DNA from 3 places in the Scandinavium tedordense genome. Region 2 is predicted to be linked to each of the others. Evidence: predicted binding sites of a transcription regulator. Region 2 holds the regulator's gene; each other region holds the start of a gene.
What was found. The regulator sigma-54, encoded in region 2, starts transcription at its own class of promoters, with help from an activator protein. The targets are predictions, from matches to a motif close to GTTGGCACANNTTTCGCTNT.
Positions count from the first base shown of each region.

Region 1 (3,351 bases), on a different contig from region 2:
ACAGAACGGAGAGGTGTTGACGTTGAAGAACATGGTTACGGTTGGTTCATCAACAGACAGCGCTGGCAGCGCTTCTACCGCCTGCACGTCGCAGATGGTGTCAGAGATGTTCAGTTCGCCCAGACCGGTGATTGCAATGATATCGCCAGCTTCCGCTTCAGCAGATTCGATACGTTCCAGACCGAGGTGGCCCAGGACTTTACCGACTTTACCGTTACGGGTTTTGCCTTCGCTATCAATGATAGTGACCTGCTGGTTCGGCTTCACTTTACCGCGTTTGATGCGGCCGATGCCGATAACACCCACGTAGCTGTTGTAGTCCAGCTGGGAGATTTGCATCTGCAGCGGGCCATCAAGGTCAACGTTTGGTGCTTTAACGTGGTCAACGATCGCCTGGTACAGCGGGGTCATATCTTCCGCCATATCGGTGTGCTCGTTACCCGCAATACCCATCAGTGCAGATGCATAGATGATTGGGAAGTCGAGCTGTTCGTCAGTCGCATCCAGGTTTACGAACAGGTCGAAGACCTGATCAACAACCCAGTCAGGACGAGCGCCAGGACGGTCAACCTTGTTGATAACCACGATCGGCTTCAAACCATGGGCGAATGCCTTTTTGGTTACGAAGCGCGTCTGCGGCATTGGGCCATCCATTGCGTCAACGACCAGCAGAACGGAGTCTACCATGGACATTACACGTTCAACTTCACCACCGAAGTCGGCGTGCCCTGGGGTATCAACGATGTTGATACGGTAGTCATTCCATTTGATAGCGGTGTTTTTAGCGAGGATGGTAATCCCACGCTCTTTCTCCAAATCATTGGAGTCCATCACGCGTTCGGTGGCTTCAGCACGTTCGTTACTGAAAGTACCAGATTGCTGCAGCAGCTTATCAACCAGGGTAGTTTTACCATGGTCGACGTGCGCGATGATGGCGATGTTACGCAGATTTTCGATCACAACTTTGCCTCAGGCATTTAGAAATAGCGCGTTATTGTACACGGATTAATCGCAGGACTAAACAGGATCACAAACATCCTCTGCAAACAAGTATCGCAGAGTTGTCGTGTGATCGCTTTCACGAAGAGTAAAAAGGGCCTAATCACGCAAATTGCACCAAAATAGTGCCCACATTTCACACATAAGCACTATTTTGGTGCAGTATATCCATCGTGGTGCAGCCCTTTTGCACTATGGTGCGCATCATAACGCCTTTTGGGGTGTATTTAAAAGTTGGCACAGATTTCGCTTTATCTTTTTCAAGGCAACAACGCCACATTAAGCAGTGCCAAGAATAGTTCGTTACCACGACGACACTGACAAATCCGGGAGAGTTTAAGTATGTCCGCTGAACACGTTTTGACGATGCTGAACGAGCATGAAGTGAAGTTTGTTGATCTGCGCTTCACCGATACCAAAGGTAAAGAACAGCACGTCACAATTCCTGCTCATCAGGTAAATGCCGAGTTCTTCGAAGAAGGCAAAATGTTTGACGGCTCCTCTATCGGTGGCTGGAAAGGTATCAACGAATCTGACATGGTTCTGATGCCAGACGCTTCCACGGCTGTCATGGACCCGTTCTTCGAAGAGTCTACTCTGATCATTCGTTGTGACATCCTTGAGCCTGGCACCCTGCAAGGTTATGACCGTGACCCGCGTTCCATCGCTAAACGCGCTGAAGAATATCTGCGCTCCACCGGCATCGCGGATACCGTTCTGTTCGGGCCAGAGCCAGAGTTCTTCCTGTTCGACGACGTGCGTTTCGGTAGCTCTATCTCCGGCTCCCACGTTGCTATCGATGATATCGAAGGCGCATGGAACACCGGCACCAAATACGAAGGCGGCAACAAAGGCCACCGTCCAGCTGTTAAAGGCGGTTACTTCCCAGTTCCACCTGTCGATTCCGCACAAGACCTGCGTTCTACCATGTGTCTGGTGATGGAAGAAATGGGCCTGGTTGTTGAAGCTCACCACCACGAAGTGGCAACTGCTGGTCAGAACGAAGTGGCAACCCGCTTCAACACTATGACCAAAAAAGCGGACGAAATTCAGATCTACAAATATGTGGTTCACAACGTCGCGCACCGTTTCGGTAAAACCGCGACCTTCATGCCAAAACCAATGTTCGGTGATAACGGTTCCGGTATGCACTGCCACATGTCTCTGTCCAAGAACGGTACCAACCTGTTCTCTGGTGACAAATATGCAGGTCTGTCTGAGCAGGCACTGTTCTACATCGGTGGCGTAATCAAACACGCTAAAGCGATCAATGCGCTGGCGAACCCAACCACCAACTCCTACAAGCGTCTGGTCCCGGGTTACGAAGCACCGGTTATGCTGGCTTACTCCGCCCGTAACCGTTCTGCATCTATCCGTATCCCAGTGGTTGCGTCTCCGAAAGCACGTCGTATCGAAGTGCGCTTCCCGGACCCGGCGGCTAACCCGTACCTGTGCTTCGCAGCTCTGCTGATGGCTGGTCTTGACGGTATCAAAAACAAGATCCACCCAGGCGAAGCAATGGACAAAAACCTGTATGACCTGCCGCCAGAAGAAGCGAAAGAGATCCCACAAGTTGCAGGTTCTCTGGAAGAAGCACTGAACTGCCTGAACGAAGACCGCGAGTTCCTGACGGCGGGCGGCGTGTTCACTGACGAAGCGATCGATGCTTACATCGCTCTGCGCGTTGAAGAAAACGACCGCGTTCGCATGACTCCGCATCCGGTAGAGTTCGAGCTGTACTACAGCGTTTAAGAAGTTAGTCATCTCCGATGATTTTCGCGTTGTAACAAGGCTGCAACTGAGTAAGTCCCAATGAGCTTAGTCCACTAAGTGATTTGGGCGAACGAAGGCAGCCAACACCGTTGCAGCGTGAAGGACACGGAGATTGAGTTGCCGTGGAAACTTTTGGCCCATCTTCGGATGGGCTTTTTTCTCCGGCAACAGCCTGATATCAGGCACTTTGCGGAAGAAAACCGCTATAATGCACTAAATTGGTGCACACCTTTCAGGAGACTGCCGGATGGCAACAGGCGTGCTGCCCGATGCTGGGCAGATCCTCAATTCTTTAATCAACAGTATCTTACTGGTCGATGACGAGCTGGCGGTTCATTACGCCAACCCGGCAGCGCAGCAGCTGCTCGCCCAGAGTTCGCGGAAATTATTCGGTACACCGTTGCCGGAACTGTTGAGTTATTTTTCCCTGAACATTGAGCTGATGCAGGAAAGTCTGCTGGCAGGACAGGGTTTCACGGACAACGAAGTGACGCTGGTTATAGATGGCCGCTCGCACATTCTGTCCTTGACCGCTCAGCGGCTGCCAGACGGCCTTATCCTGCTCGAGATGGCGCCGAT
Region 1 covers NZ_JALIGG010000042.1:19,426-22,776, forward strand. Annotated here, with positions in the region: gene typA (ribosome-dependent GTPase TypA) at 1-960, opposite strand, end outside; gene glnA (glutamate--ammonia ligase) at 1,342-2,751, shown strand; gene glnL (nitrogen regulation protein NR(II)) at 3,020-3,351, shown strand, end outside.
Region 1: glnA (glutamate--ammonia ligase) is a predicted target of sigma-54. The motif match lies at 1,233-1,252, and genes of this name have one in related genera.

Region 2 (3,351 bases):
AGCGCACGCAGGGCGACAGATTTACCTGAACCCGAGCGACCGCTGACAATCATCAGTACCATCAGTCGTTTCTCCTTAAGACAACCGAGTTACCGTTAGGCATTTTCATCACCGTTATCGTCGCTGGTGATAATCTCATACAGTTCCTGATCGCTCTGTGCGTTACGCAACCGGCGACAGATGGTTTTGTCTGCCAGACGCTTCGCCACCAGTGAAAGGGTGTGCAAATGCGTTTTGGTCTGATCGGCAGGCACCAGCAAGGCGAACAGCAGATCAACCGGCTGGTTATCAATGGCATCAAAGGCGATCGGTGTTTCGAGCTGCACGAAAACGCCGACGGCACGCAGAGTATCTTCTTCCAGCTTGCCGTGAGGAATGGCGATGCCGTTGCCGATACCGGTACTGCCCATCTTTTCACGGGTCAGAATAGCTTCGAATACCACCTGCGACGGTAAGCCAAGCTGTTTTGCGGCCAGTTCGCTGATGATTTCCAGCGCACGCTTTTTACTCTGGCAGTGAACTGCACTGCGGGTACATTCCTGGTTAAGGACATTGCTCAATTGCAGAGCGGAATCATTGTTCATCATAATTTCACCTGCGTGCCGCCCAACCCGAACAACCGGGTCAGGCGCACGCCCGGACAATTAGTGTTGTTTCAGTTTATCTTTATGTTTGGTCAGCTGTCTTGCCAGCTTATCGATAAGACCGTCTATTGCGGCATACATATCCTGCCCTTCCGCACTGGCATGAATTTCGCCCCCGTTAACATGCAGGGTGGCATCCGAGATATGAGTCACCTTTTCCACTTTTAACACAATATAGACTTGATTGATCCGTTCGAAAAACTGCTCGAGCTTCGCGAATTTGGTGTTCAAAAATTCACGCAGTGCGTCAGTGATTTCGACATTGTGTCCTGTGATATTGAGCTGCATAGGGTCTTCCTTATCGGTTGTGTCAGACCAGCTGTTTACGCTGGTTCGACGGCGGAATGGATAAAGACTCTCGGTACTTTGCAACGGTGCGGCGTGCCACCATGATACCCTGTTCGGACAGCATGGTAGTCAGCTTACTGTCACTCAGTGGTTTCGCGGGATTTTCCGCGGCAATTAATTTCCTCACCAGTGCGCGAATCGCCGTGGACGACGCTTCGCCGCCGCCTTCGGTATTCACATGGCTGGAGAAGAAATACTTAAGCTCAAAAATGCCCCGTGGGCTGTGCAGATACTTTTGCGTGGTGACGCGTGAAATCGTTGATTCATGCATTTCGACGGCTTGGGCAATATCAGCCAGGACCATCGGTTTCATGAACTCTTCGCCCTGATCAAAGAACGCCTGCTGCTGTTCGACGATGCAGCGGCTTACCCGCAGCAGCGTGTCATTGCGGCTTTCCAGGCTTTTAATCAGCCATTTGGCTTCCTGCAGATTACTGCGAATAAATTGGTTGTCGGCGTCGTTGCGCGTGGAGCTGCACATGCCGGCGTAATGCTGATTGATTTGCAGGCGCGGGATACTATCGGAATTGAGTTCAACTGCCCAACGGCCACTGATTTTACGCACCAGCACATCGGGGATGACGTACTCCGGTTCGCCGGTCTGAATGGACTGACCTGGGCGCGGATCCAGGGACTGAATCAGCGACACGGTTTCTTTCAGCACATCTTCTTTGAGGCGAGTGACGCGCATCAGGGAGCGGAAATCATGATTGGCCAGTAGATCGAGATGATCGCTGATAATCGTTTTGGCTTCCGTCAGCCACGGCGTCTCTTTGGTAAACTGGGAGAGCTGGATCAACAGGCAGTCGCGCAGATCTTTCGCGGCCACGCCGATCGGATCAAAACGCTGGATGCGTTTCAGCACCGCTTCGACCTCATCGAGATCGAGTTCTTCGTCGCCGATGCTTTCCAGGATCTCGTCCAGCGATGCGGTGAGGTAGCCGGTATCGTCAACCGCGTTCACGATCGACGTGGCTATCGCGCGGTCGGTATCGGAAAACGGCGTCAGCCCAACCTGCCACATCAGATAATCCTGGAGTGTCTGCGTCGTTTCGCCCTGGTAGACCGGCAGTTCGTCATCCTGATAATCGGTGCCGGTACCGGACGGCGTGCCTGCGGTATAGATTTCATCCCAGCTGGCATCGAGCGGAAGCTCATCGGGCATCTCTTTCTGCTCGAGGGCATCAACGGTATCAAATGTGTCGTTGTCGGTTTCTTCTTGTGAATCGACTTCCTCGTGAAGGTCGGTTTGCTCAAGCAGGGGATTACTCTCCAGCGCTTGCTGAAGTTCCTGTTGCAGCTCGAGCGTAGAAAGCTGCAACAGACGAATAGCCTGTTGCAGTTGCGGCGTCATGGCGAGCTGTTGGCTGAGCCTTAATTGCAAACCTTGCTTCATAATCAGGGCAAATTTCTCCGGCCAGAATGTCTGTATTCACTACCCTATCAGAGTCTGAAGTCTTCCCCAAGATACACGCGCTTAACATGCTCGTCCTGGAGGATTTGTTCCGGCGTACCGTGAGCAATCAGATGCCCCTGGCTCACGATGTAAGCGCGTTCACAGACTGCTAAGGTTTCGCGAACGTTATGGTCAGTAATCAGCACGCCGAGGCCGCTGTCGCGCAGGTGTTCGATAATACGCTTGATGTCGATAACCGAAATGGGGTCAACACCCGCAAAAGGTTCATCCAGCAGAATAAATTTAGGATTAGCTGCAAGCGCGCGGGCGATTTCTACACGACGGCGTTCACCGCCGGAGAGTGCCTGGCCGAGGTTGTCGCGTAGATGCTCAATGTGAAACTCTTCCATCAGCTCGTTTGCACGGTCAACGCGCTGCTCATTGCTCAAATCATCACGGATTTGCAGCACCGCCATCAGGTTATCAAACACACTCAGACGGCGGAAAATGGAGGCTTCCTGCGGCAGATAACCAATACCCCGACGGGCACGGGCATGCAGTGGCAGCATACTGATATCGTCATCATCAATGATGATGTTGCCCGCATCGCGGGACACAATGCCGACCACCATGTAGAACGTGGTGGTTTTACCCGCCCCGTTCGGGCCAAGCAGGCCGACGATTTCGCCGGAATTCACCGTCAGGCTAACGTCTTCAACGACCCGACGTCCCTTATAGGCTTTCGCAAGATTCTTTGCTGTTAAAGTTGCCATAACGTATTAGTTACTCTTTTTAGGCTGAGCCGGTTTGGTGTTGCTGCTCTTATCCTGCAGCTGCGATGGCACCAGAACTGTCGTCACGCGTTTACCTTTTTCGCTATACGCCTGCATTTTCTGCTCTTTCACCAGATAGGTAATCTTGTCGCCTTTAATGTTGCTGTCGACCTGCTCGAGATAGGCGTTG
Region 2 covers NZ_JALIGG010000052.1:207,124-210,474, reverse strand. Annotated here, with positions in the region: gene rapZ (RNase adapter RapZ) at 1-62, opposite strand, end outside; gene ptsN (PTS IIA-like nitrogen regulatory protein PtsN) at 96-587, opposite strand; gene hpf (ribosome hibernation promoting factor) at 645-932, opposite strand; gene rpoN (RNA polymerase factor sigma-54) at 955-2,388, opposite strand; gene lptB (LPS export ABC transporter ATP-binding protein) at 2,436-3,161, opposite strand; gene lptA (lipopolysaccharide ABC transporter substrate-binding protein LptA) at 3,168-3,351, opposite strand, start outside.

Region 3 (3,351 bases), on a different contig from region 2:
TTTGGGATGAGCAGCACCGGCACGATTGAAGTCGGTGTGCTGTATGCGTTTATCAGCTACCTCGGGCGTTTAAATGAACCGTTAATCGAACTCACCACCCAGCAGTCGATGCTGCAGCAGGCGGTGGTGGCGGGCGAGCGGGTGTTTGAACTGATGGACAAACCGCGTCAGAACTACGGTGCAGACGAAGTGCCGTTGCAAAGCGGGTCTATCGATGTTGACGATGTCTCTTTCGCCTACCGTGGCGACCGTCTGGTACTACAGGACATTAACATTAGCGTGCCGACGCGCAGCTTCGTGGCGCTGGTTGGGCATACCGGCAGCGGTAAAAGTACGCTCGCCAGCCTACTGATGGGCTACTACCCGTTGAGCAAAGGGGAAATTCGCCTCGATGGACGCCCGCTGTCGTCACTCAGCCACAGCGTTATTCGTCAGGGCGTGGCGATGGTTCAGCAGGACCCGGTGGTGCTGGCCGAATCGTTCTTTGCCAACGTCACGCTGGGCCGTGATATCAGCGAAGAACAGGTCTGGCAGGCCCTTGAAACGGTGCAGCTCGCAGAACTGGCTCGCAGCATGATCGACGGGATTCACACCCGGCTCGGCGAGCAGGGCAACAATCTGTCGGTCGGACAGAAACAGTTGCTGGCGCTGGCCCGCGTGCTGGTGGATACCCCGCAAATTCTGATCCTTGATGAAGCTACCGCTAACATCGATTCCGGCACCGAGCAGGCGATTCAACAGGCACTGGCGCTGGTTCGACAGCGTACGACGCTGGTGGTGATTGCCCACCGTCTCTCGACCATCGTTGAGGCCGACACCATCATGGTGCTGCACCGTGGCCAGGCGGTAGAGCGGGGCACGCATCAGCAACTTCTTGAAGCCAAAGGGCGTTACTGGCAGATGTATCAACTGCAGCTTGCCGGTGAAGAACTGGCGGCCAGCATCGAAGAAGAAACGCTTATCGCCTGATGCACCACGATTAAGCAATTTACTCACACCAGCACGCGCTGGTGCAAAAACAAAACGCATCTTGCACCGCAATGGTGCGTTTTTATTTTCCTTCCTGCCTCTCATCTTCGTTAAGTCGAACAGTGCTGCTCGCCGCAGCCACAGAAAAGGCCAGAATCCTCTGAATGACCTCCGGTTTTAATTTCTGGCACGCTGATTGCTTTACCTCATATGTGTTAGCTGCCGCCATTACCGAATTCTGACTGGAGGGGATCTATGAAGCTGGTTACCGTGGTGATTAAACCATTCAAACTCGAAGACGTTCGCGAAGCGCTGTCTTCCATTGGTATTCAGGGGCTGACCGTTACCGAAGTGAAAGGCTTCGGGCGTCAGAAAGGCCATGCCGAGCTTTACCGCGGCGCTGAATATAGCGTCAACTTTCTGCCGAAGGTGAAAATCGATGTGGCGATCGCTGACGATCAACTCGATGAGGTGATCGACGTGATCAGTAAAGCGGCGTACACCGGCAAGATTGGCGACGGCAAGATCTTTGTCGCCGAGCTGCAACGCGTCATTCGCATTCGTACCGGCGAAGCCGACGAAGCGGCTCTGTAACTCCTGGCACACAGTGATAGGGATCGAGAAAATGAACAAAACTCTAGTGAAAATAGCCCCAGCTGTATTGGCACTGTTGCCGGGCCTGTCTCTGGCAGCGCCTGCGGTCGCCGATAAAGCTGACAACGCCTTTATGATGATCAGCACCGCGCTGGTGCTGTTTATGAGTATTCCCGGGATTGCGTTGTTTTACGGCGGCCTGATCCGTGGCAAAAACGTGCTTTCCATGCTGACGCAGGTCACCGTCACCTTCGCACTGGTTTGCGTGCTGTGGGTGGTTTACGGCTATACCCTGGCGTTCGGCACCGGCGGCAACTTCTTCGGCAGCTTTGATTGGGTTCTGCTGAAAGGCATCGAACTGAAAGCACTGATGGGCACTTTCTATCAGTACATCCACGTGGCCTTCCAGGGCTCGTTTGCTTGTATCACCGTCGGTCTGATTGTTGGCTCGTTGGCGGAGCGTATCCGCTTCTCCGCAGTGCTGATTTTCGTGGTGGTGTGGATGACCTTCTCCTACGTACCGATTGCGCACATGGTATGGGGCGGCGGTTTGCTGGCCACGCACGGCGCACTGGACTTTGCGGGCGGCACCGTTGTTCACATCAACGCCGCCGTTGCGGGCCTTGTGGGTGCATATCTGATTGGCAAACGCGTGGGCTTTGGCAAAGAAGCGTTCAAACCGCATAACTTGCCGATGGTTTTCACCGGGACCGCCATTCTGTACGTGGGCTGGTTCGGCTTTAACGCCGGTTCCGCAAGCTCCGCCAACGAAATTGCTGCACTCGCTTTCCTGAACACCGTAGTGGCGACTGCGGCTGCGATTCTGGCCTGGGTCTTCGGTGAGTGGGCGGTACGCGGTAAGCCTTCTCTGCTGGGGGCATGTTCCGGTGCTATCGCTGGTCTGGTGGCGGTCACGCCTGCCTGTGGTTACATCGGCGTGGGTGGTTCCCTGATTGTCGGCATCGCGGCGGGTCTGGCCGGTTTGTGGGGCGTCACGGCGCTGAAACGCTGGCTGCGTGTAGATGACCCATGCGATGTGTTCGGTGTGCACGGCGTATGCGGGATTGTGGGTTGTATCCTGACCGGTATCTTCGCATCGACATCACTGGGTGGCGTCGGCTATGCGGAAGGTGTGACCATGGGCCATCAGGTTCTGGTACAGCTGGAAAGTATCGGTCTGACGATTGTCTGGTCTGGCGTGGTGGCCTTCATCGGTTACAAACTGGCTGACCTGACAGTGGGGCTGCGAGTTCCGGAAGAACAGGAACGCGAAGGTCTGGATGTCAACAGCCATGGCGAGAATGCGTATAACGCCTAAGTAAAAGCAAAACGGCAATCTTGAGATTGCCGTTTTGAGTGTTTGCCCCTCTCCCACAGGGAGAGGGGACCGACTGAGACCGCAAAAGTCTAACCGCGATTACGCATCACGCCTTCTTGTACCGTCGATGCGACCAGCACACCATCCTGAGTATAAAACTCACCGCGTACAAAACCGCGCGCGCTAGAAGCTGACGTGCTCTCCACGCTGTACAGCAGCCATTCATTCATATTGAATGGGCGATGGAACCACATAGAATGGTCAATCGTCGCCACCTGCATCCCTTTTTCAAGGAAGCCCACGCCATGCGGCTGAAGGGCAACCGGCAGGAAGTTAAAGTCAGACGCATAGCCCAACAGATACTGATGCACGCGGAAATCATCGACGACTGTACCGTTGGCGCGGATCCATACCTGGCGTTTTGGCTCAGCCACGTGGCCCTTCATGGGGTTATGGAACTCGACCGGACG
Region 3 covers NZ_JALIGG010000051.1:67,068-70,418, reverse strand. Annotated here, with positions in the region: gene MUU46_RS05520 (SmdB family multidrug efflux ABC transporter permease/ATP-binding protein) at 1-969, shown strand, start outside; gene glnK (P-II family nitrogen regulator) at 1,225-1,563, shown strand; gene amtB (ammonium transporter AmtB) at 1,595-2,881, shown strand; gene tesB (acyl-CoA thioesterase II) at 2,971-3,351, opposite strand, start outside.
Region 3: glnK (P-II family nitrogen regulator) is a predicted target of sigma-54. The motif match lies at 1,153-1,172, and genes of this name have one in related genera.